2 regions of the Sphingobium cloacae genome follow, and region 2 is predicted to be linked to the other one. Evidence: riboswitches for the same ligand, from Rfam matches in the RefSeq annotation. Region 2 holds a riboswitch; the other holds the start of a gene.
The links. A riboswitch is a leader RNA that binds a small molecule or an ion and turns the genes downstream of it on or off. The one in region 2 is predicted to bind cobalamin.
Positions count from the first base shown of each region.

Region 1: another riboswitch for cobalamin. It lies ahead of SCLO_RS14280 (DUF1852 domain-containing protein); the one in region 2 lies ahead of SCLO_RS08335 (TonB-dependent receptor plug domain-containing protein).

Region 1 covers NZ_AP017655.1:2,899,698-2,911,781, reverse strand. The annotation lists gene acnD (Fe/S-dependent 2-methylisocitrate dehydratase AcnD) at 1-1,492, shown strand, start outside; gene prpF (2-methylaconitate cis-trans isomerase PrpF) at 1,492-2,688, shown strand; gene SCLO_RS23420 (hypothetical protein) at 2,710-2,880, opposite strand; gene SCLO_RS14300 (hypothetical protein) at 3,043-3,348, shown strand; gene prpC (bifunctional 2-methylcitrate synthase/citrate synthase) at 3,415-4,560, shown strand; gene prpB (methylisocitrate lyase) at 4,608-5,531, shown strand; gene SCLO_RS14285 (short-chain fatty acyl-CoA regulator family protein) at 5,789-7,189, shown strand; cobalamin riboswitch at 7,480-7,700, shown strand; gene SCLO_RS14280 (DUF1852 domain-containing protein) at 7,822-8,829, shown strand; gene SCLO_RS14275 (methionine synthase) at 8,856-9,884, shown strand; gene SCLO_RS14270 (mechanosensitive ion channel family protein) at 9,976-11,247, opposite strand; gene SCLO_RS14265 (MFS transporter) at 11,244-12,084, opposite strand, start outside.
Region 2 covers NZ_AP017655.1:1,709,766-1,721,849, forward strand. The annotation lists gene SCLO_RS08285 (group II truncated hemoglobin) at 1-407, shown strand, start outside; gene SCLO_RS08290 (hypothetical protein) at 492-788, shown strand; gene SCLO_RS08295 (DedA family protein) at 795-1,394, opposite strand; gene gshB (glutathione synthase) at 1,414-2,388, opposite strand; gene SCLO_RS08305 (YraN family protein) at 2,425-2,778, opposite strand; gene rsmI (16S rRNA (cytidine(1402)-2'-O)-methyltransferase) at 2,775-3,617, opposite strand; gene SCLO_RS08315 (penicillin-binding protein activator) at 3,629-4,825, shown strand; gene SCLO_RS08320 (ABC transporter ATP-binding protein) at 4,831-5,604, opposite strand; gene SCLO_RS08325 (FecCD family ABC transporter permease) at 5,598-6,599, opposite strand; gene SCLO_RS08330 (ABC transporter substrate-binding protein) at 6,647-7,456, shown strand; gene SCLO_RS08335 (TonB-dependent receptor plug domain-containing protein) at 7,493-9,340, opposite strand; cobalamin riboswitch at 9,513-9,746, opposite strand; gene SCLO_RS08340 (Bax inhibitor-1/YccA family protein) at 10,188-10,880, shown strand; gene SCLO_RS08345 (TFIIB-type zinc ribbon-containing protein) at 10,885-11,169, shown strand; gene SCLO_RS08350 (tetratricopeptide repeat protein) at 11,242-11,760, opposite strand; gene SCLO_RS08355 (RsmB/NOP family class I SAM-dependent RNA methyltransferase) at 11,838-12,084, opposite strand, start outside.

The sequences.
Region 1 (12,084 bases), 1.2 Mb from region 2:
GCTGGAGGAGCGCGGCATCGCCGTCGACCTCGACAAGGCAGTGGCCGAGGAAAAGGAAGGCCTGCTGCCCGACGGCGCGGTCATCATCGCGGCCATCACCAGTTGCACCAACACGTCGAACCCGCGCAACGTGGTCGCCGCCGCTCTGCTGGCGAAGAAGGCCAATGCGCTGGGCCTCGCCCGCAAGCCATGGGTCAAGACCAGCTTCGCGCCGGGATCGAAGGTCGCGCGCCTCTATCTCATGGAATCGGGCCTGTTGCCGGAACTCGAAAAGCTGGGCTTCGGCATCGTCGCCTATGCCTGCACCACCTGCAACGGCATGTCGGGCGCGCTCGATCCGGCGATCCAGCAGGAAATCATCGATCGGGATCTCTATGCGGCCGCCGTGCTTTCGGGGAACCGCAATTTCGACGGCCGCATCCATCCCTATGCCAAACAGGCCTTCCTCGCGTCTCCGCCGCTGGTCGTCGCCTATGCAATCGCCGGGACGGTGCGCTTTGACATTGAGAAGGATGTGCTGGCCGTGATCGACGGCAAGGAAATCCGCCTCAAGGATCTGTGGCCGAGTGACGAGGAAATCGACGCCATCGTCGAGGCGAGCGTAAAGCCCGACCAGTTCCGACAGGTCTATGAACCGATGTTCGCCCCACGCGACACCGGCAAGGCAGACCCGCTCTACGACTGGCGGCCGCAATCCACCTATATCCGCCGGCCGCCCTATTGGGATACCGAAGGGGTCGGCGCGCTGGCGGCCAGCCCGCGCACGTTGTTGCGGATGCGCCCGCTCGCGATCCTGCCGGACAATATCACGACCGATCACCTGTCGCCGTCCAACGCTATCCTCGCCAGTTCGGCGGCGGGCGAGTATCTGGCGAGAATGGGCCTGCCCGAAGAGGATTATAACAGCTATGCCACCCATCGCGGCGACCATCTGACCGCGATGCGCGCGACCTTCGCCAACCCGCAACTGGTGAACGAGATGGCGGTCGTCGACGGGGCGGTGAAGAAAGGATCGCTCGCCCGCGTCGAACCGGAGGGCAAGGTCATGCGCATGTGGGAAGCGATCGAAACCTATCTGGAGCGTCGCCAACCGCTTATCATCATCGCTGGCGCCGACTATGGCCAGGGCAGTTCGCGCGACTGGGCGGCCAAGGGCGTAAGGCTGGCCGGCGTGGAGGCGATCGTCGCCGAGGGGTTCGAGCGCATCCACCGCACCAACCTGATCGGCATGGGCGTGCTGCCGCTGGAGTTCCGGCCTGGCACCACGCGACTGACATTGGGCTTCAATGGCACCGAGACCTTCGACGTGCTGGGCGAACGCAAGCCGGGCGCGATACTCAACCTGATCGTCCATCGCCGGGATGGCGAGAAGATCGGCGTGCCGGTGCGCTGCCGGCTCGACACGGCGGAGGAAGTGTCGATCTACGAGGCGGGCGGCGTGCTCCAGCGGTTCGCGCAGGATTTCCTCGCTTCGGAACCGGAGGCCGCCTGATGTCCGATGCACCGCAGATTTGCATCCCCGCCACCTATATGCGCGGCGGCACCAGCAAGGGCGTGTTCTTCCGGCTGGAAGACCTGCCCGAAAGCTGCCGTGTGCCGGGGCGGGCGCGCGACAGGCTTTTCCAGCGGGTGATCGGCAGCCCCGACCCCTATGGCGCGCAGATCGACGGCATGGGCGGCGCGACGTCCAGCACCAGCAAATGCGTCATCGTCTCGCCGAGCAGCGTGCTGGATCATGACGTCGATTATCTCTATGGCCAGATCGCGATCGACAGCGATTTCGTCGACTGGTCGAGCAATTGCGGCAACCTCTCCACGGCGGCGGGGGCGTTCGCGATCCATGCAGGCTATGTCGATCCGGCGCGCGCGGAAAACGGCGTCTGCACCGTCCGCATCTGGCAGGCCAATATCGGCAAGACGATCATCGCCCATGTGCCGGTGACGAACGGGCAAGTACAGGAAACCGGCGATTTCGAACTGGACGGCGTGACCTTTCCCGCCGCCGAGATCGTCCTCGAATTTCTGGACCCGGCTGAAGACGGCGATGAGGGCGGGTCGATGTTCCCGACCGGCAACATCGTCGACGAACTGGACGTGCCCGAGGATATCGTCACGGGCGGCAAGCTCAGGGCGACACTGATCAACGCCGGCATTCCAGCGATCTTCGTCAACGCCGCCGACATCGGCTATACCGGCACGGAATTGCGCGAGGCGATCAACGGCGATGCCGCCGCTCTCAAGCGCCTCGAGGCGCTGCGCACGATCGGCGCCCTGCGCATGGGCATCATCAGGACGCCGGAAGAAGCGGCCAGATCGTTGCGCGCGCCCTGCATCGCCTTCGTGGCCCCCTCCACCCGCTACACATCGTCCAGCGGCAAGACGATCGAGGCCGACGAGATCGACCTGCTGGTCCGCGCGCTGTCGATGGGCAAGCTGCACCATGCGATGATGGGTACGGCCTCGGTCGCCATCGCCACGGCGGCAGCGGTGCCCGGCACGCTGGTCAACCTCGCGGCGGGCGGCGGAGAGCGTCAGGCGGTGCGCTTCGGCCATCCCTCGGGCACGCTGCGCGTCGGCGCGGAGGCGAAGCTCGCGAACGGGCAATGGACCGTCACCAAGGCGATCATGAGCCGCAGCGCGCGTATCCTGATGCAGGGGGAAGTGCGCGTACCCGCGGGCAGTTTCTGACCCGCGACGCCGATGGCCTTGTCAATCCGGGTCGTCGGCGCGCCGGGGCTCCGTAATCTGCGGTGGTTCGGACGTCATCATCGATCCTTCGAGCGCGATGTCCAGCTTCTCATCGGAGGTGAGCTGGCCTTTCTTCAGTTCCTGATCGTCGATCGCATGCTCGTCGGCATCGGTTCTGGGCGCATCCGTCATATCCCGGTCTCCTTCCTATGCCCAACGAACCGGCCATCCGGCGCGTTCCGGCAAACAGCTTGAACCAAAGCTTCGCAATCTTCGCCAATTCGCAACTTTTCCTTCGCAAATCTCCGCCTTTTCAGCCGTTTTCGCCAGCCAAAGCTTGCGGATAATGCGCCCATGCTTTCCAATCTGCCAGAACGAGGCCTCGACCTCATGGACGCCATGGTCGCCGCTGCGGCGGAGCGGGCCTCGTCGCATTTTCTCGAGGTGATCCGCTTCGCCAAATGCGATGACGTGCAGGTCAACGAAGGCTTCGCAACTCGTGACGTCGACATCGAAACCTGGCCCCTGTTCGCCGATCATCAGGCGATTGTCGTCTCCGTCTTCGCGACGGGGCCCAATGACGATGGCAGCCTCGCTACCGCCGCCAGCGGCCGCTTCACATTCACCACCCTGACCGGCAAGCGGGCGTATCGCGCATGACCCGGCTCCCCTTCATTCCCTCGGCCGGTCCCTGCGCCGGCGCCTTCTGACACGGAGAGGCCCCTAATGAACGAGATCACCTTCAAGCCCAAAAAGTCAGTCGCCCTGTCGGGCGTAACGGCAGGCAACACCGCGCTCTGCACGGTCGGCCGTTCGGGCAACGATCTCCACTATCGCGGCTATGACATTCTGGATTTCGCCGAGACCAGCGAGTTCGAGGAAATCGCGCATCTGCTGGTCCATGGCTGGCTGCCCAACGCGGCGGAACTCAAGGCCTACAAGACCAAGCTCAAGGCGCTGCGTAACCTGCCCTTGCCGGTCAAGGAGGCGCTGGCCGCCATTCCCGCCGCCGCGCATCCGATGGACGTGATGCGCACCGGCGTCTCGGCGTTGGGCTGCGCGCTGCCGGAAAAGGACGACCATAATGCCGCCGACGCCCGCGACATCGCCGACCGGCTGATGGCTTCGCTCGGTTCCATGCTGCTCTATTGGTATCACCTGTCGAACAACGGCAAGGAGATCGAGCTGGAAACCAACGACGACAGCATCGGCGGTCATTTCCTGCACCTGCTGCATGGCAAGCCCGCGCCTGAAGGCTGGGTTCGCGCCATGCACACGTCGCTGATCCTTTATGCGGAGCATGAATTCAACGCATCGACCTTCACCAGCCGCGTCATCGCCGGCACCGGTTCCGACATGTATAGCTGCATCGCCGGCGCCATCGGCGCGCTGCGCGGCCCCAAGCATGGCGGCGCCAACGAGGTCGCCTTCGAAATCCAGAAGCGCTACCAGAACCCGGACGAAGCGGAGGCCGATATCCGTCGCCGCGTGGAGGCGAAGGAAGTCATTATCGGCTTCGGCCACCCGGTCTACACGATCAGCGACCCGCGCAACGTCGTCATCAAGCGGGTCGCGAAGAACCTGTCGGACGAGGCGGGATCGACCAAGATGTACGACATCGCCGACCGGCTGGAATCGGTTATGATGGAAGTGAAGAACATGTTCCCGAACCTCGATTGGTTTTCGGCCGTCAGCTACCATATGATGGGCGTGCCGACGGCGATGTTCACGCCGCTCTTCGTCATCAGCCGCACGTCCGGCTGGGCGGCGCATGCGATGGAACAGCGTGCCGACAACAAGATCATCCGCCCCAGCGCCAACTATGTCGGGCCGGAGGATCTCAAGTTCGTGCCGCTCGCGGAACGCGCCTGACGTTCCTTGCTCCCGCTCTCGGGAGCGACTGCTGAAAAGGATCATCGATGCCTTATCTTCTTTCCGCCGATCTTCCCACCGAACCGGCTGGCAAGCGTTTCCGTGCCGGTCTTGAGCGCCCCGGCATCTACCAGTTGCCCGGCGCGCATAACGGGCAGGCCGCGATCCAGGCCAGGCAGGCGGGCTTCGACGGCCTCTATCTCTCCGGCGCGGCGATGACGGCAAGCATGGGCCTGCCGGACCTTGGCATCATCACCGTGGACGAGGTCGCCTTCTTCATCCGCCAGATCGTCCGCGCGACCGGCCTGCCGCTGCTCGTCGACGGCGACACCGGCTATGGCGAGGCGCTCAACGTCATGCACATGATCCGCACCTTCGAGGATGCGGGGGCGGGCGCTGTTCATCTGGAGGACCAGATCCTGCCCAAGAAATGCGGGCATCTGAACGGCAAGAGCCTCGTTTCCCCCACCGACATGGCCGCCAAGGTGGCCGCGGCGGCCAAGGCGCGCCGCGATCTCGTCATCGTCGCGAGGACTGACGCGGTGGGAGTAGAGGGCTTCGATGCCGCCATCGCGCGTGCGAAGCTCTATGTCGAATCCGGGGCCGACGCGATCTTCCCCGAAGGCCTCACCAGCCGCGAGATGTTCGAAAAGTTCCACGCGGCGATGCCGAACGTGCCGCTGCTCGCCAACATGACCGAATTCGGAAAGACGCCCTTCTTCACCGCCTCCGAGTTCGAGGCGATGGGTTACAAGATGGTGATCTGGCCGGTATCGTCGCTGCGCATCGCCAACAGGGCGCAGGCCGAACTCTACGCCTCGATCAAGGCGGAGGGCGGCACCCACAAGATGCTGGACCGCATGCAGACCCGGCAGGAACTCTATGACACGATAGGCTTGCACGCGTTCGAGGAGCTGGATGCCAACATCATCCAGACCATCGTGCCACAGGGAATGCCTCAGGACAGCTGAGCGACACGGCTGGGCGGGCGGCGTCTGAGCGATCCGGGGCGTCAACCGCCAACCCGGCCCCGGCACGGGCCGCTGACCGCTTCGGGCGCGCGCCGCCGGAAGCCGCTTGATCCGCTTCGTCATGTCCACCCTGCTGCAAAGTCTCTTTCGCTTCGCAACATCCGCAATTATCTGTTAGTCTAGGAATGACCGAATTTGCGAAGATTTGCGGACAAAAAGCCGTAAATTTGCAAATATTGCGAATGATGGGTGGAAATATGCGCAAAGCGTTCATGGGCGTCCGGTTGCGACGCTTGCGGGAAGAGCGGAATCTCAAGCAGGTCGAACTGGCCAACTCACTCGGTATCTCGTCCAGCTATCTCAACCAGCTGGAACAGAATCAGCGGCCGCTGACAGTGCCGGTGCTGCTGAAGATCAACGCGGTCTTCGGCGTCGACGTGCAGCTTTTCTCCGAAGATGAGGAAGCGCGCCTCATCACCGACCTGCGCGACGCGCTGACGGATGGCGTGGAACCCATATCCGTGGCCGAAATCCGCGAACTGGCGACCAACATGCCGGCGGTGGGGCGCACGCTCGTGTCCTTGCACCGCCGTTACCGCGAATCCGTCGAGCGCAGCGAGGCGATGGCGGCGCAACTGGGTGACGAGTGGATCAGCGGCGGCCCGGCGCGCATGCCCTTCGAGCAGGTGCGCGACTTCTTCTACGCCCGGCACAATCATGTCGAACCCCTGGATGAGGCGGCCGAGCGCCTTTACCGCCAAGCTGGTCTGACCCCTCGTTCGATCCATGCCGGCCTGACCGCCTTGCTGGGCGAACGGCATCGCGTGCAGGTCATCGGCGGCGACAGCGATGCGGCCCAACGCCGTTATGATCCGGCTACGCGCACCCTCTATGTTTCCGACCAATTAAACCAAGGCCAGCAGGCGTTCCAGATGGCCACTCAACTCGCCTTTCTGGAGCATGGCGACATCATTGCCAGGCTCACGGACAATCCAATCCTCACCAGCGACGAAGCACGAAGGCTGGCGCGCATCGGCCTCGCCAACTATTTCGCCGGTGCGCTGATTCTGCCCTATGGGGACTTCCTCGCCGCAGCCGAAGCGGAAGGCTATGACATCGAAAAGCTCGGGCGCCGCTTCGGCGTGGGCTTCGAAACAGTCTGCCACCGGCTTTCGACGCTGCAACGGGCGGAAGCGCGCGGCATCCCCTTTTTCTTCGTGCGGGTCGATCGCGCCGGCAACATCTCCAAGCGTCAGTCTGCGACGGACTTCCATTTCTCGCGTGTCGGCGGCACCTGCCCGCTGTGGAAAGTCTATGAAGCCTTCGCCCAGCCCGGTCGCGTGTTGCGCCAGATCGCGCAGATGCCCGATGGGCGCACCTATTTGTGGATCGCGCGAACGGTGGGCAGCGTCAATGCCGGCTTCGGCATGCCGGGCAAGACATTCGCCATTGGGCTTGGCTGCGACATCCGCCATGCTTCACGCCTTGTTTATGCGCGCGGGTTCGACCTCAGCGATCCGAGCGCCGCGACACCTATCGGCGCCGGATGTAAGGTCTGCGAGCGTCAGGCCTGCCCGCAACGCGCTTTCCCGCCCGTCGGGCGGGCGATTGCCGTCGACGAAAATCGCAGCGCGCCGACGCCCTATCCAGTGGCTTGAGAGAGAAACGCTCTGATCGCGCGGCGTTGGGTCCATCCACCGGCCTTGGCTCAGTTCCTGAAGACGACTGTCCTTCTCCCGTTCATGACGACCCTGTGCGCCACATGCCAGCCGACCCTCATGCGTTTCGCCGCCCAATGCGGGGTTGGCGCGTCGACATCCATTCTTTCGAAATATGGCATTTCGATGGGCAAGCGGGTGCGTGTCGATCCTCAGTTGGCGCGACAATCTGCACCGATTGCATATAAAGAAATCTTTATATGGACCTTGACAGGAAGCTCGCGATGGTGTGTAAGCCGCTCGTCGAGGTTCCCCGCCTCAGGCGTGACGGCGGGGCTAAGACGGGAAGCCGGTGATGTCTGCTAGACAGAGTCCGGCGCTGCCCCCGCAACTGTAAGCGGCGAGTGGCGGTTCCATTTCGTGTCACTGGGCTTCCGCAAGAAGCTCGGGAAGGCCGGAACCGCCGCGATGACCCGTAAGCCAGGAGACCTGCCTCCGACGCGATAACGTTCCTCGGACGGGGGTTCCTCCGGTGGATCGCGCTAGAAGCAAAGGCTCGTGGCGTAAGCATCGTCCGGGCCTGTCCTGCGCGCTCTTCCCTTGGCCTCCTGTCCGGCAAAAACAGGTGTGTCATGACGAATAGCGGGTTTACCTTCTCCATCAGCAGCATCCCGTTCAACGAGGATTATCGTCCCGCCGACGCCACGCGGATCACCACCAATTTCGCGAATCTGGCGCGAGGAGAGAACCGTCAGGAAAATCTGCGCAACACTCTGAAGATGATCGACAATCGCTTCAATTCGATCATGCATTGGGACAATCCCGCTGGGGATCGTTATGCGGTCGAACTGACGATCATCTCTGCGGAGTTGAAGATCGGCGCGCGGGAGGATGACGATCATTTCCCGCTGATCGAAATCCTACAGACAACCGTCATCGACACGCGCAGCGGTGAACGCATCCCCGGCATGGTCGGCAATAATTTCTCATCCTATGTCCGCGACTATGATTTCAGCATCCTGCTGCTAGACCACCTCAAGCAGAACCCCCACGGCGGCGCACCGGAAGGCTTTGGCGACCTGCATGGAAAATTGTTCAAGCACTTCCTCAATTCCAGCGCTTATCGGGACAATTTCAGCAAGCCGCCGGTCATCTGCCTGAGCGTGTCGAGCCGGGAAACCTATCACCGGACAGCCAATGTCCACCCCATCCTCGGCATTGAGTACAAGAACGACAAAGTCTCCGCGACCGATGCCTATTTCGCGAAGATGGGGATGAAGGTTCGCTACTTCATGCCGCCGCACGCCGTCGCGCCCCTGGCTTTCTATCATCTCGGCGGCCTGCTCGACGACTACACCCATCTGGAGCTCGCCAGCACGATCAGCACGATGGAAACCTTCCAGAAAATCTATCGTCCCGAAATCTACAATGCCAATTCCGTTGCCGCGCAGGACTATCGGCCGAGCCTGAAATATCAGGACTATTCGCTGACCCTCATCGTTTACGACCGCGAAGAACGCAGCAGGCTCGCGGTCGAACAGGGCAAGTTCGCCCAGGAGCATTTCATCAAGCCGCATGCGGCGGTGCTCGAACAATGGTCGTCGCGCCATGCCGCTGTCGTTGATGCTGTAGCTGCCTGATCCATCCCATTTACGAGGCCCTATCCATGAAGACATTGTTGCCCACCTCGACCGCCGGCAGCCTGCCCAAGCCCTCCTGGCTCGCGGAGCCCGAAAAGCTCTGGGCGGCCTGGAAATTGCAGGGCGAGCAATTGTCGGAGGGCAAGAAGGACGCGCTGCGCCTGGCGGTGAACGATCAGGAGCAGGCCGGCATCACGATCGTCGGCGACGGCGAACAGACACGCCAGCATTTCGTCACCACCTTTGTCGAGCATTTGAGCGGCGTCGATTTCGAGAAGCGCGAAACCGTCAGGATTCGCAACCGTTATGATGCGAGCGTGCCGACGGTCGTCGACGCAGTGGCGCGGACGAAGCCCGTCTTTGTGGAGGACGCCAGATATCTGCGCGCGCAGACGGATCAGCCGATCAAATGGACCCTGCCCGGCCCCATGACGATGATCGATACGCTCTACGACGCCCACTACAAGAGCCGCGAGAAGCTCGCCTGGGAGTTCGCGAAGATCCTCAATCAGGAAGCAAAGGAGCTGGAAGCCGCCGGCATCGACATCATCCAGTTCGACGAACCGGCCTTCAACGTCTTCTTCGACGAGGCGAACGACTGGGGCATCGCCACGTTGGAAAAGGCGGCAGAGGGGCTGAAGTGCGAAACGGCGGTCCACATCTGCTATGGATATGGCATCAAGGCTAATACGGACTGGAAAAAAACGCTGGGTTCCGAATGGCGGCAGTATGAGGAAACATTCCCCAATCTGCGGAAGTCGAAGATCGACATCATTTCGCTGGAATGTCATCATTCCCACGTTCCGATGGACCTCATCGAACTCATCCGGGGCAAGAAGGTGATGGTCGGCGCCATCGACGTGGCGAGCGACACGATCGAGACGCCGGAGGAAGTGGCCGGCACGCTGCGAAACGCGCTGGAATTCGTGGATGCGGACAAGCTTTATCCGTCCACCAATTGCGGCATGGCCCCATTGTCCCGTCAGGTCGCGCTGGGCAAGCTCAACGCCTTGGGTGCCGGCGCGGCGATCGTCCGGAAAGAGCTGTCGGCCTGACGGATTGCAGAGGGTTTCGCGAGCGTCAGGCGACCTTCCTCTGGCAGTACCCCCATCATGCATCGGACAGGGACAGGGAAACTGAATCCGGCTAGACCGGAGCGCGCTCCATTCCACGGCTCCCCGCCAAGCCCGTCAGGTCGGCTCCCGCGGGACGTTGGAACAATCGAAGCCCGAATTCCGGCAGGATCGCGATCAGATGGTCGAATATGTCCGCTTGCACGCCCTCATATTCGGCCCAGACCGTGCTGGTGACGAAAGCGTAGATTTCCAGCGGCAGGCCGTTTTCGCCCGGCGCGAGTTGCCGCACCAGCAGCGTCTTGTCCCGCGCGATGTCCTCGCGCGATTCCAGATAGGCCAGCACATAGGCGCGGAACGTGCCGATATTGGTGAGCCGCCTGCCATTGACCGCGCCGTTCGCCTCGGGCTTGTCGTTCCACAGAGCGATCTCCCGCCGCTTGGCATCCAGATAGGGGCGCAGCAGGGCAAAACGCTCCATATGCTCCACATCGCCTTCATCCAGGAAACGAACGCTGGCCTGGTCCATCTTGAGCGAGCGCATGATGCGCCGCCCGCCCGATTCCGACATGCCGCGCCAGTTGCGGAAGCTCTCCGAAATCAGGCGATGGGTCGGAACGGTGGTGATCGTCTTGTCGAAATTCTGGATCTTCACGGTATGCAGCGCGATGTCGATCACGTCGCCATCGGCATTGAACTGCGGCATTTCGATCCAGTCGCCCACGCGCACCATGTCGTTCGACCCGATCTGGACCGATGCGACCAGCGACAGGATCGTGTCCTTGAACACCAGCATCAGCACGGCCGCCATCGCGCCCAGTCCCGAAAGCAGCAACAAGGGCGACTGATCCATCAATGCCGCGATGATGAGGATCGCGGCCGCGCCATAGACCAGCAGCTTGCCAAGCTGCACATAGCCCTTGATCGGCTTGTTGGCCGCGTCCGGACGCCGCTGGTACAGATCGTTGAGCAGCGTGAGGAAGCCGCTGAGCGCGATGGCGATCGTCAGGATGATGAACGCCGTGCAAAGGCTGCGGACAAAGGCCATGGCGTCGGCTGGCAAATGCGGCACCGCGGCGATGCCGGACTGGATCACCAGCGCCGGAACGATGTTCGACAGCCGGGCGACCACGGCGCCGATATGCCCCGCCTCCACCTGGAAAGGCAGATGTTCCAGCAGGCGCAGCAGCACCCGGAGCACGATGCGCTTCGCCACCCAGTTGGCGACCCATGCGACCAGCATGAGCAGCAGCAGGGCGATCCCGCTCTGCATCCATGGCTCGCGCGCATAACCCTGCATCAGCCTGGCGATATTGTCATTGGCAAGCGGCAATCGGGTCATCAAACGGGCTTCTCCGCAAACGGGTCGTCATGAAGGGAACGGCCCGCCGTCTCTGGCATGAAGCGCAGCGCGATCAGGCCGGCGATGCAGGCCAGCATCATGTAGAATGCGGGCATCAGCTCATTGCCGGTCAGGCTGATGAGGCCGCTGCCGATCACAGGCGCGGTGCCGCCGAAGATGGAGGTCGAGACATTATAGGCCACGGCAAAGCCCGCGAAGCGCACCTGCGTCGGGAACAGCGCCGGGAAGGTCGCCGAAATCGTCGCCAGTTGCGGCACGTAGAGCAGCCCCAGCAGCACGAAGCCGATGGTTGCTCCCCAAAGGCCCGTTCCCATCAGCATATAGAGCGGAACGACGGCGATCAGCAGTCCGATCAGCGACACCCGCCACATCGCCCGCCGCCCGACCTTGTCCGACAGCGCCCCGGCAAAGGGCAGGACGACCATCATCAGCAGCATGCCGATGATCGGCACGATCAGCGCCTCGTCGCCCGACAGGCCGATCCGCTGCTGGAGATAGGTCGGCATGTAGCTCAGCAGCGTGTAGTTGACGACATTGAGCGCGACGACCAGCCCGCCGACCACCAGCATGGGCCGCCAGTGGCCACGCATCAGAAGCCGAAGGCTGGGAGGCGGCGGTCCCGCGTGATGCAGCGCGGCGGCGGCCTGGAAAACGGGCGTATCCTCCATTTTCGAGCGCAGATACATGCCGACCAGCCCCATGGGCGCCGCGATCAGGAAAGGGATGCGCCATCCCCATTCATGCATCGCCCCGTCTCCCAATATCAGGGAAAAGCCCAGCATCAGCGCCGCGCCCAGCGAAAATCCCGCCAGCGTCCCG
Region 2 (12,084 bases):
CCAGCGCCCCGCCGCCAACCCCCTATGAGCATATCGGCAGCGAACCCGTCGTGCGCGCGATTGTCGACCATTTCTACGACCTGCTGGAAACCGATCCCAACTTTGCCGGTCTGCGGGCGCTTCATGCGGCGGACCTTGGTCCTGTCCGTCACGGACTGACGCGTTTCCTGGTGGGTTGGCTGGGCGGGCCGCGCGACTGGTTCGAGCGCGGCACATGCGTGATGTCGCTGCATCGCGCCTTTCCGATCACGCCGGCCCTCGCGGATCAATGGTCGCTCGCCATGGCCTGCGCCATCGCGGCGCAGGAGAAGATGGATCGGGCCATGGGCGACGCGATGGCGGAGGCGCTCGGCCATATGGCGGGCGGCATGGTCAATGCCGCCCTTGAGGATAGCGAGGCCAGCTGACCGGCGAGAACATGCAAGACATCAAAAGGCCATAATTTGTCTTCAGCCTCGGCGCCGATCCATGGGTGATCGGAGAAAAACGCGATGGTTTTTCATCTCATTCTCGCGCTGCAAGGCACCGGTTCGGTCGATGCGCCGGCCATTCCGCCTGATTTCGACCTTCAGCATGTCAAAGCATCGGAAGACAGCGCCATCATCGTGACCGGCCGCCGGACCAGCCAGAGGATAGAGCGCGCGCCCGTTAGCGAAGAGCCGCCGCTGGGCCGCGCGGAGGTCGGCCTGTTCGGCAAGGCGCGCGCCGATGTGCATGTGGAAAGTCACAGCCTGGCGGGCGGCGCGATTTCCAACCGCGTGATGGTGGGCATCAAGATGCCCTTCTGACCGCCGTCAGCCGCGCGGCTTCCAGGTGGCGAGACGCCAGAGATAGAGGATGATCGCGCCGATCACGCAGGCAGTGGCCGCCGGTCCCACATATTTGTCGATGTCGCGGAAATTCTGGCCCAGCACATATCCGGCATAGGCCAGGACGATGTTCCAGATCAGCGCGCCGCCGGTGGTCCAGAGCAGGAATTTCACATGCCCCATGCGAAACAGCCCCGCAGGCAGGGAGATCATCGTGCGGAAGGCGGGCATGAAGCGGAAGATGAAGACGACGATCTGGCCGTATTTGCCGAACAGGCGGTCGAGCGCCTCCACATCCTTCCATTCCAGCGTCGCCCAGCGGCCATAGCGGTCCACCAGCGGCTTCAATCGCCCGAATCCGAGAATATGGCCGACCAGATACCAGAAATAATTGCCGACCGTGGTGCCGATGGTGCCCGCGAGCAGCAGCCACTCCATCTCCATCCGCCCCTGCCCGACACGGATGCCGCCGATCCCCATGATGAGTTCGGACGGCACGGGCGGAAAGACATTCTCCAGCACCATCAGCAGAAAAATGCCCCAATAACCGCCCGCATCGATCAGGCGCAGGACGAAATCGGTCATGCCTTGAAACGCCGTTCCGTCATGCCGCCGCCCGCGCGGCAAGGCGCGCGTCGATCGCGTCCCAGATCATGCCGCCCGTGTCGGTGCCGTTGAAGGCGTCGATGGAGACGATGCCCGTGGGCGATGTCACGTTGATCTCCGTCAGCCATTCCCCGCCGATCACGTCGATGCCTACGAACAGCAGCCCCCGGCGCTTCAGTTCCGGGCCGAGCGCGGCGCAGATTTCCTCTTCCTTCCCGGTAAGCTGCGTCTTCGCCGCCGATCCGCCGACCGCGAGATTGGATCGGATCTCGCCCGCGCCGGGAATGCGGTTGACCGCGCCCGCCACTTCGCCATCGACCAGGACGATGCGCTTGTCGCCCTTCGCGACGCCGGGGATGAAAGCCTGGACCATGAAGGGTTCGACCCATGAGGATTTGAACAGTTCCACCAGCGCCGACAGATTCGCGCCCGACTGCCCGACATGAAAGACGGCGTTGCCCGCATTGCCGTAGAGCGGCTTCACCACGATCTCGCCATGCCGGGCGAGGAAGCTCCTCACCTCCTCCAGGTCGCGGGTAATCATGGTGGGCGGCATGAAGCGCGCATAGTCGAGCACGAACAGCTTTTCCGGCGCATCGCGAACGGCGGCGGGATCGTTCACCACCAGCGTTTCGGCCTGCACCCGTTCCAGCAGATGCGTGGCGGTGATGTAGGAAAGGTCGAAGGGCGGGTCCTGCCGCATCAGCACCACGTCCACGTCGCGGCCAAGGTCCAGCATTTCCGGTTCGCCGAAGATGAAGTGATCGCCCGCGACCTTCTGCACGCGCACGGGACGCGCCTTCGCCAGCACGCGGCCTTCGCGATAGGTGAGGTCGGGCGCGAGATAATGGTAGAGCCTGTGTCCCCGCTCCCGCGCGGCGAGCATGATGTGGAAGGTCGAGTCCCCTTCGATATTGATCCCTTCCATCGGGTCCATCTGCACGGCGACGGTGAGCGGGTTCAACTGGGTCATGTTCGTCCTTCTCGTTGCGTGCGGCGGGGAGCGCGGTCAGCCCCCATGCCAGACATTCGCCAGATGGCGCGGCGGACGCCCCGGCGCAAGGAGCATCACGTCGATTCGCATGTCGTCTCCGGGTTTCGCATGGTCGTGGAACAGGATTTCCGCCGCCGCCGCGACGCGGGACAGGCGGCGCTCGTCGATGGCGAGGTCGAGATCGGCGTCGGTGGCACGGGCCTTCACCTCGACGAAGGCGATCATGGTCCCGCGTCTGGCGACAAGGTCCACCTCGCCCGCGGGCGTCCGCGCTCGGCGGGCCAGGATTTGCCAGCCCTTGAGGCGCAGCCACCATGCGGCGATGCGCTCCGCCTGCCGTCCGCGCTTTTCGGCCGCCTGTTTCCTCACCCCTTGAGTTCCATCGCGCGGGCGTAGAGGGCGCGGCGGTCGAGGCCGAGCTTCTTCGCCACCTCCCCCGCCGCCTTGGAAACGGGAAGGCGCGCCATGGCGTCGAGCAGGGCGGCGTCGGCATCTTCCCCGCTGGCGGGCGGCGCTTCGCCGGGCGGACCGACGATGACGACGATCTCGCCCCTGGGCGGCGCGTCGGCATAGCGGGCGGAGAGTTGCGTGAGGGTGCCGGTCGCGGTTTCCTCGAAAGCCTTGCTGATCTCGCGGCTGACGGCGGCTTCCCGGTCGCCCAGCCCCTCCGCCATGGCGGCAAGGCTGTCGGACAGGCGCGGGCCGCTTTCGTAGAAGATGAGCGTGGCGCGCAGGGCGACGACTTCGGCCAGCGCATCGGCACGCGCCTTCGCCTTGGCGGGGAGGAAGCCCATGAAGAGGAAGCGGTCAGTCGGCAGGCCCGACAGCGTGAGCGCCGCTATCGCCGCACTGGGTCCGGGCAGCGTCGTGATCCGCCGTCCCGCCGCGCGCGCATCGCGCACCAGCTTGTAGCCGGGGTCGGAGATGAGCGGCGTCCCCGCGTCCGACAGCAGCGCGACCGATTCGCCCGCCATACGCTCGATCAGGCGGGCGCGGACGCCCTCCGCGCTATGGTCGTGATAGGGGATCATCGGCCGTTCCGACCCCGCATGGCGCAGCAGGCGCGCGCTGACCCGTGTATCCTCCACGGCGATCACATCGGCGCGGCGCAATATCTCCGCCGCGCGCGGCGTCAGGTCTCCAAGGTTGCCGATGGGACCGGCCACGATATAAAGACCGGGTTCAAGCCCCGAATGTTGAGTTTCCATAAGGACATCAAATGACAGAGACGGATGCCCCCCGGCAAGCGGACATATGGACCGCCACGAAGCGCGGCGCGCGCATTCTCTTCGCGGCCGGCACGCTGTTGCTCGCCGCCTGTCAGTCCATCGTGCCCAAGGGGCAGCAGCCCGCCCCTCCGCCGCCGCCGACCGGGCCGGACGTGACGCAGGGCCTGCCCACCGATACGGAGCGGCATCGCGTCGCCCTGCTGGTGCCGATGAGCGGCACCAATGCCGGGGTCGGCCAGTCCATCGCCAATGCGACCACGCTGGCGCTGCTGGATACGAAGGCCGACAAGCTGCGCATCACCACCTATGACACCAATCTCGGCGCGGCGGCGGCGGTCAACAAGGCGCTGGCCGATGGCAACCGCCTGATCCTGGGGCCGCTGCTGGCGGACGATGCGCGGGTGATCGGTCCCATCGCCGCGCGGGCCAACGTACCCGTCATCAGCTTTTCCAACGATGTGAGCGTCGCGGGCAAGGGCACCTATATTCTGGGCTACAACCCCAACCAGTCGATCGAGCGGGTGATCGGCTTCGCGCGGGAAAAGGGCCTGTCGCGCTTTGCCGGGCTGGTGCCCAAGGGCGTCTATGGCGAGCGCGCGGGGACGGCGATGCTGCGGGCGGTCGAACAGGCGGGCGGCAATGTCGTGGCGCTGGAAACCTTCGACCGTTCGGCCGGGTCGATCACGGCGGCGGTCAAGAAATTGCAGGCATCGTCCAGCTATGACGCGCTGCTGATCGCCGACAGCGGGCGCGTGGCGCTCCAGATCGCGCCGGTGGTGCGGAAGAATGGCGGGGCCAATGCGCGGCTGCTGGGGACGGAACTGTGGAACACCGACAATGCGCTGGCGTCCAGCCCGGTGCTGCGCGGGGCATGGTTCGCCAGCGTGTCGGACGGCCTCTATCGCCAGCTCGCCACCAAATATCGGGCGCGCTACGGCAATGCGCCATTCCGACTGTCGGCGCTGGGCTATGACGCGGTGCTGCTGACGGTGCGGATCGCGCGCGACTGGAAGGTCGGGACGCCGTTCCCCGCGGGACGGCTGCGCGATTCGGGCGGTTTCGCCGGGATCGACGGCGCATTCCGCTTCAACCGCGACGGCGTGGCGGAAAGGGCGCTGCAGGTATCCGAGGTGGGCGCGGGCGCCTTCACCGTCGTCGATGCCGCGCCGCGCAGCTTCGCCGACTGAAGCGGTCAGACGCGGTTGAGCGGCAGGATCACCGGCCGCCCGGCTTCCTCCCCGATCCAGGCGTCGATGCCATAGACGCGGGCGAGATGAGCCCGCGTCAGCACCTGCATCGGCGGGCCGTCCGCCACGACTTCGCCCCGGTTCATCAGGACCAGCCGGTCGCAATAGCGCGCCGCCATGCCAAGGTCGTGCAGGACGGTCACGATCAGCGCGCCCGATCGGGCCTCCGCGCTCAGCAGCGCCATGACGTCGATCTGATGCCCCGGGTCGAGGGCGGCAAGCGGCTCGTCCGCGACCAGCGCGGGAGCGCCCACCGCCAACGCGCGGGCCAACAGGACGCGGGCCCGCTCCCCGCCCGACAGTTCCGTCGCGATGCGGCCCTTCAGATGCAGCACATCCGCTCGGGTCAAAGCCGCGTCGACCATTTCCTCGTCGGCGGGCGTGAGCCGTGACAGGGGCCCCAGATGCGGCAGGCGGCCCAGCGCAACCAGCCGCTCGACCGCCAGAGGCCAGTGCAGCGTCTGGCCCTGCGGCAGATAGGCGAGATGCTTTGCGATGTCGCGCCGGGACAGGGCGGCGACATCCCGGCCGTCGATCGAGACCCGCCCGGCGCTCAGCGGCACAAGCCCCAGCATCGCGCGGATCATGGATGATTTTCCCGCGCCATTGGGACCGATGATGCCGACCAGCTGGCCGGGGTCGAAGCCTAGCGTGACGCCCTGCACCGCGGCATGGCGGCCGAGGCGCACACCCATTTCCTCGATCCGGATCGTCACCATAGCCGCCGCTCCCGCATCAGGTGGACAAGGAAGACCGGCACGCCCAGCATGGCGGTGAGTACGCCCAGCTTCAGTTCATTGGTCGTGGGGATCAGCCGCACGCCGATGTCGGCGAAGGTCAGCAGCGCCGCACCGCCCAGCATGGACGGAAGCAGGATGGCGGAGGGCGAACGGTCCGTCAGCGGGCGGACCAGATGCGGCACGATCAGGCCGATGAAGCCGATCGAGCCCGACACCGCCACCGCGCCGCCGACCCCGATCGCGACGCCCAGCATCAACCGCAGCCGCGCCCATTTGAGGTCGACGCCCAGCGCCTGCGCGCCATCCTCGCCCAAGGTGAGCGCGTCGAGCGTCCGTCCGTCGGCGATCAGCAGCGCCGCGCCGGCGAGCACGCAGGGCAGCGCCGTCAACACATGGGCATAGCTGCGATTCTCAAGGCTCCCCATCAGCCAGCTCATGATCTCCATCGCCGCGAAGGGGTTGGGCGACAGGTTGAGCGACAGGCTGATCCCCGCCCCCGCCAGCGTGGCGATGGCGATGCCCGCGAGGATCAGCGTCAGCGGGCTTTCCGATGGCCCGGCCAGCAGGAAAAGCCCGCCGATGGCGATCATCCCGGTCAGGATGGCGAGCAGCGGCAGGGCGAGCACATGCATCTGCGCCAACCCGAAATAGAGCGCGTAGACCGCCCCCAGCGCCGCCGCGTTGGACGCGCCCAGCACGGACGGTTCGGCCAGCGGATTGCGGAGATAGCCTTGCAGCGCCGCCCCCGCGAGGCCGAGCATCCCGCCGACCAGCAGGCCCAGAATCATGCGCGGCACGCGCAGGTCGATCAGGATCGCGCGGGCGACTTCGTCTCCGCCGCCCGTCATCACCGCCCACAGGCGCGGCAGCGAAATCGGCACGGCCCCCAACATGACCGAGCCGCCGGCCGCCAGCACGATCAGCAGGACGAGCGTGGGGAGCAACAAGGGATGACGACGGCGCGCATGCATCATGACTTGCGCCTCCGCCGCGCTTTGCTAGTGCCATGGACATGCATGGGATGAAATTGCTGGCAGCGGCCGCCGCGCTGGGCCTGATCGGCGCGGCCCCGCCCGCCGAAAAACCGCGCAGGATCGTGTCGCTGAACGTCTGCGCCGATCAATATCTGCTGGCGCTGGCCGATCCGGGCCAGATCGTCGCGCTCAGCAGGAACGCCCGCAATGCGGAACTTTCGGCGGCTGCGGCCAAGGCCCGCTCCTTCCGCAGCCTGCGCCGGCCGTCCGAAGAGGTGATGGCGCTCCGGCCCGACCTGCTGCTGGGCTTTCCGCTGGGCGATAGCGTCGCGGGCGCGCCGCCGGGGCGCTGGAACGTGCTGGGCCTGGAAACGGCGGACAGTTACGGGTCGGTGATCGACCAGATCCGGCGGACAGCCAGGGCCGTGGGCCATCCCGAACGCGGCGAGGCGCTCATTGCGCGCATGAACCGCGACCTTGCCGCCCTGCCCCGGCCCAGGCGCGGCGGCGTTGCCGCCTATTATCAAAGGCGCGGCTATATGACGGGCACCGGCACGCTGGTCGACGACCTGATGCGGCGCGCGGGCCTCACCAACCTCGCCGCGAAGCTGGGGAAGCCCGCTCTGGCGCAGATTCCGCTGGAACAGATGATCGCCGCCCGTCCCGACTGGCTGATCGTCGAAAGCGGCAGCGAACGCGTGGTCGATCAGGGGACGGAGATGCTGAATCATCCGGTCCTGAAGGACATTCCCCGCATTCGGGTGCCGCAGGCGTGGACGGTCTGCGGCGGCCCGGCCTATGTGCTGGCCGCGCGCAGCATCGTGGCGCAGGTCAACGCCGCGCCGGACCGCCCATAGGGGACGGGCGCTCACGCCCGCCCCTTTGCCGCGCGATCAGAAGCGGACACGCACGCCGCCATAGGCCGACCGGCCATAGACCCCATAGCCATAGGCCGTCGCATATTCCTCATTCGACAGATTGTCGATGCGGCCGTAGATTTCCAGATTCTCCGTGACCGGCAGGGACGCGCGCAGGCCGACAACGGCATAGCCGTCCAGACGGCGCGTGTTGGCGGCATCGTCGAAAATGTCGCCCATCATCGTCACCGTCGCGCCGGTGCTGAGGCCGAAAGGCCAGACATAATCCGCCGACACGCTGACCGCATTGGCGGCACGGCGCGGCAGGCGATTGCCTTCATTGGCCGTCCCCTCCGAACGATTGCGTGCGTCGATATAGCTATAGGCGGCCGTGAACGTCAGCGCCTCCACGGGCCGCAGCGTCAGGCTGGCTTCCACCCCCTTCGCGCGGGCGCGGGCGATGTTGTAATAGACATAGGTCGGCGGGAAGCCGTCGATCTGGTTACGCGTATCGCGGCGGAAAGCCGTGACCGACAGCATCGCCCGCCCGTTATCCAGGCTCTGGTCGAAACCGATGTCATAGCTTTTCGAGCGTTCGGGACGCAGGTCGGCATTGCCCACCCACCTATCGTAAAGCTGATAGAGCGAGGGCGCCTTGAACCCTTCGCCATAGCTGACGCGGAAATTGGTCGCGCCATGGTTGGGCGTGTAATTGGCGTTCGCGCCAAAGGTCGTCGCGCCGCCGAACTGGTTGTGGTCGCCATGGCGCAGGCCGCCGGTGACGGAAAGCCCCTCGGCCGGCTGCACGATGGCGAGGGCATAGACGCTGTCGATGTTCGCCTTGGCGCTGGCCGTGCTGCCAAAGCCGTAAAAGTCATAGTCGGGCCGCTCATGCTCATAGCCGAAGACCAGCTTCGCCCGATCGACGGGCGCATAGACGCCCTGATATTCGAAGCGCAGGTTGGTGCCCGAATAGCCGTAGGAGGCGTCCGCGCCCCGCGCGGGATAATAGTCCCGGTCATGGCGGAACCAGGTGACCGCCGCCCGGTTGGTCAGCTTGCCGTCCAGCAGCGACAGGTTGAGCCCGGCATAGCCGACATATTGGTCCGACTTGGTGATGTCGGGGCTATCGGCCGGTGTTCCGAAGAAGCTGTCATAATCGAGGTCGGCGTGGATATAATAGCCGCGCAGGTCGAGGCTGAGCGCGTCGGAAAAGCTGAGCTTCAGCTTCGCATTGGCGGTGATGTTCTTGTAGCCGTCCTTCTCCGTCGCGCCGAAGGAACGCGCGGCGGCCGAGATGCCGTCGGTGCGGAAATAGGCGACGCCCACGCCGCCCGACGCGATCCCGCTGGTGCCGGACACATCCGCTTTCGCGTTCAGCGTGTCGCTATAGCCGTAATCGACCGACGCATTGGCGGCATAGCCTTCGGCGGGCGTCCCTGTCATCACATTGACCACGCCGCCGATCGCCTGGCTGCCATGGACGACCGAGTTGGAGCCGCGCAGCACTTCGATCCGGCGGATATTGCCGACCAGCAGGTTGCCGAAGTTGAAACTGTCGGCATCGCCGCTGGGGTCGTTCACCTTGACGCCGTCGATCAGCACCAGCGTCTGCGACGATTCCGCGCCGCGCAGCGACACGCCCGTGACCGTGCCGATCGTGCCGTTGCGGTTGAAGCGGACGCCGGGCGTCGTCGCCAGCAGGTCGGTCACTTCGACCGCCTGCCGGGTGCGGATGGTGTCGGCGTCGATCACCGTGATCGCCTGACCCACCTGATCGCGCGGCTGTTCGATGCCCGATGCGGTGACGACGATGTCGTCATCCTGCGCCAGCGCCGGCGTGGCCGCCAGCAGCGCCACGAGCGACAATCCCGATTTCATCATTGTGTCTCTTCCCTGAGCGTTTGTGAACTTCAGGACCGGGGACTCCGCCTGCGCGGCCGATGCGCGCGGCAGGTCAACGCCCGTCCCCGCCACGCGCACCGATGCGGCCCCGGCCGCCTGGCAGCGTCGCTCACGGAAGAAACCGTGCCATGGCCGATCCCTGGGCCAGGGCAAGAGCGACCAGACGCTGGCAGGTCTCCTGGCTCGCGGGTCGTCACTGCGATGCGCCAGCCTTCCCGGACGGATGTCCAGTGGCCGGTCCCCTTCCCGCCCCTTTCGCAGGAAGGAGGGACCCATACGCATCGCGCTCACCGCTTACAGTTGCAGGGACAGCAGCGGAATAGGAGGAGAAAACCTCCGCACCGCATTCCCTTTTCAGCCCCGTGGGGCACCAGCGCGATCATGCCGGCGCGCTGGAAGCGCCCCGGACGCCGCTGCCCATAGGACAAGCGGAAGGCCATGCCAAGCGGATCGATTTCAAGGGGAAGGAAATGGCGGATTGGGGAGCGAGAGCAGGCTGTCCGCTCCCGACATGCATCATGCGCCTGCATAAGCGGGAGCATGTCAGCCGGCCACCCTTCATTGTAACAAATTATTGCTATGCGCCCGATCCCTTGCGCCGCAGCCTTCCTCTCCCGATATGGTTCCTGCGGGCCGGGCCCCTCTGGCGGCTGGACATGTCCAGCCGTGATGTCGGACCGCATCGAGTGTGCTCGGTGCAGGTTCGGGGGATTGCAGCCCCCCCTCCAATCCCACCGAAACCACGCCGGGCCGCTCGATCCTTAACTATTCTGGTCTGACCATTTTTGAAGGATGGAGTTTTAACGCCGTGAATAATCCCGTTCGCATGCCGGGCTATGGTGCCAGCCAGACGGCGCAGGTCGATGCCGGCCTGCGCGCGCATATGCTGGGCGTTTTCCGCAATATGGGCATCGGCCTGGTCATCACCGGGCTGGTCGCCGCCTTCATCGGCAATACGCCTGCCCTGGCCGCCGCGATCTTCGGCACGCCGCTCAAATGGGTGGCGATCTTCGCGCCGCTGGCTTTCGTCTTCTTCTTCAGCTTCCGCATCGAAAAGATGACGACCGCGGGCGCGCGCATGGCCTTCTGGGCCTTTTCCGCCGTCATGGGCGTGTCCCTGGCCAGCGTGTTCCTGATCTTCACCGGCGGCAGCATCGCGCAGGCCTTCTTCTCCGCCGCGGTGATGTTCCTCGCCATGGCGCTGTGGGGCTATACGACGCAGCGCGACCTCACGAAGATGGGCTCGTTCCTCATCATGGGCCTGATCGGCATCATCGTCGCCAGCCTCATCAACCTGTTCATCGGGTCTTCGGCGATGGCGATGGTGGTTTCGATCCTGGGCGTAGTGATCTTCACCGGCCTCACCGCCTGGGACACGCAGCGCATCAAGTCGGAATATTTCCACTATGCGGGCCATGAAGTCGCGGAAAAGATGCAGGTCATGGGCGCGCTGTCGCTCTATCTGAACTTCGTCAACCTGTTCCAGATGCTGCTGCACCTGACCGGCGAGCGGGAATAGGCGGATGCGCGACGCGCAGGCCGTTTCGGCCATGCTCTGCCCGGTCTGTCATGTCGGATTGGCGATGACGGACCGGCAGGGGGTGGAGATCGACTATTGCCCGCAATGCCGCGGCGTGTGGCTGGACCGGGGCGAACTGGACAAGATCATCGAACGATCCGCGCGGGAGACCGCGCCCGCCGCGCCGGTGAGCCAGCCCAGCTACCGGCCGGACCGGGACTATCGCGGCGACGGGCGGCCTTATCAGAAGAAGCGGCGGAAGAGCTTTCTGGAAGAGTTGTTCGATTGACAAAAAGGCCGGTCGCGATGACCGGCCTTTTTCCTGTTCCACGGCCCTGCGCTTCTCCGGCCGCAAGGCGGGTCAAGGCGTTTCGGTCGGCACCGCCTTGGGCGGGATCACTTCTTCCTTGGCGCTCAGCACGGTGGCGGGCGGGCCTTTCTCGATAGCGGCGGCAAGCTGGCCCACGCCCGCGCAATCGGCGCGGCAGAGCTTTTGCGCCTGCGTCAGATTTTCCTTCGCCTTGGCGATCGCGCCCTTTTCCACCATCGCTTCGCCCTGACCGACCAGCGCGCCGATATCGGCGGGGTCCAGCAACAACGCTTCGTTATAAAGGCGGATGGCCTTGCCCTGAAGTCCTTGCGCGCGCGCCACCTGCGCCAGTTCGATATAGGCGCCGCGGTTGCGTGGATCGACCGCCAGCGCGCTTTCCAGCGCGTCGTTCGCGCCTTCCAGATTGCCGGCCTTGCGCGCCGCTTCGCCCGCATGCTGCCATTCGATCGAGCGCGGGTCGATCTGCGCGTCCGGACGCTGGGTCAGTCCCGCGCTGGATACGGTGGTCAGCATAACGGCAAGGGCAATCGAGGCAGGGGTGAAACGCATCAATGTCTCCAGCCATGTTTCAGGCGTTGATTCCGGCCAAGTGTCGCCATTTTGCGGGCGCTTGTCCATTGTCTCTTTCACGGGCGGCGGCGCAGCCGGGCGAAAGTGAAACCGTCCGTCCCGTCATGCCCCGGCGTCAGCAGCCAGCCCGGACCATGGGCGCGGCCAAGCGGCAGGGCGAAGGTGTCCGCGATCCAGCCGTCATGCCTTTGCAGGAACGATTCCACCTGATCCCGCCCCTCTCTGTCCGTCAGTGCACAGGTGGCATAGACCAGCGCGCCGCCCGACGCCAGCAGCGGCGCGGCGAAATCGAGGATGCGGGCT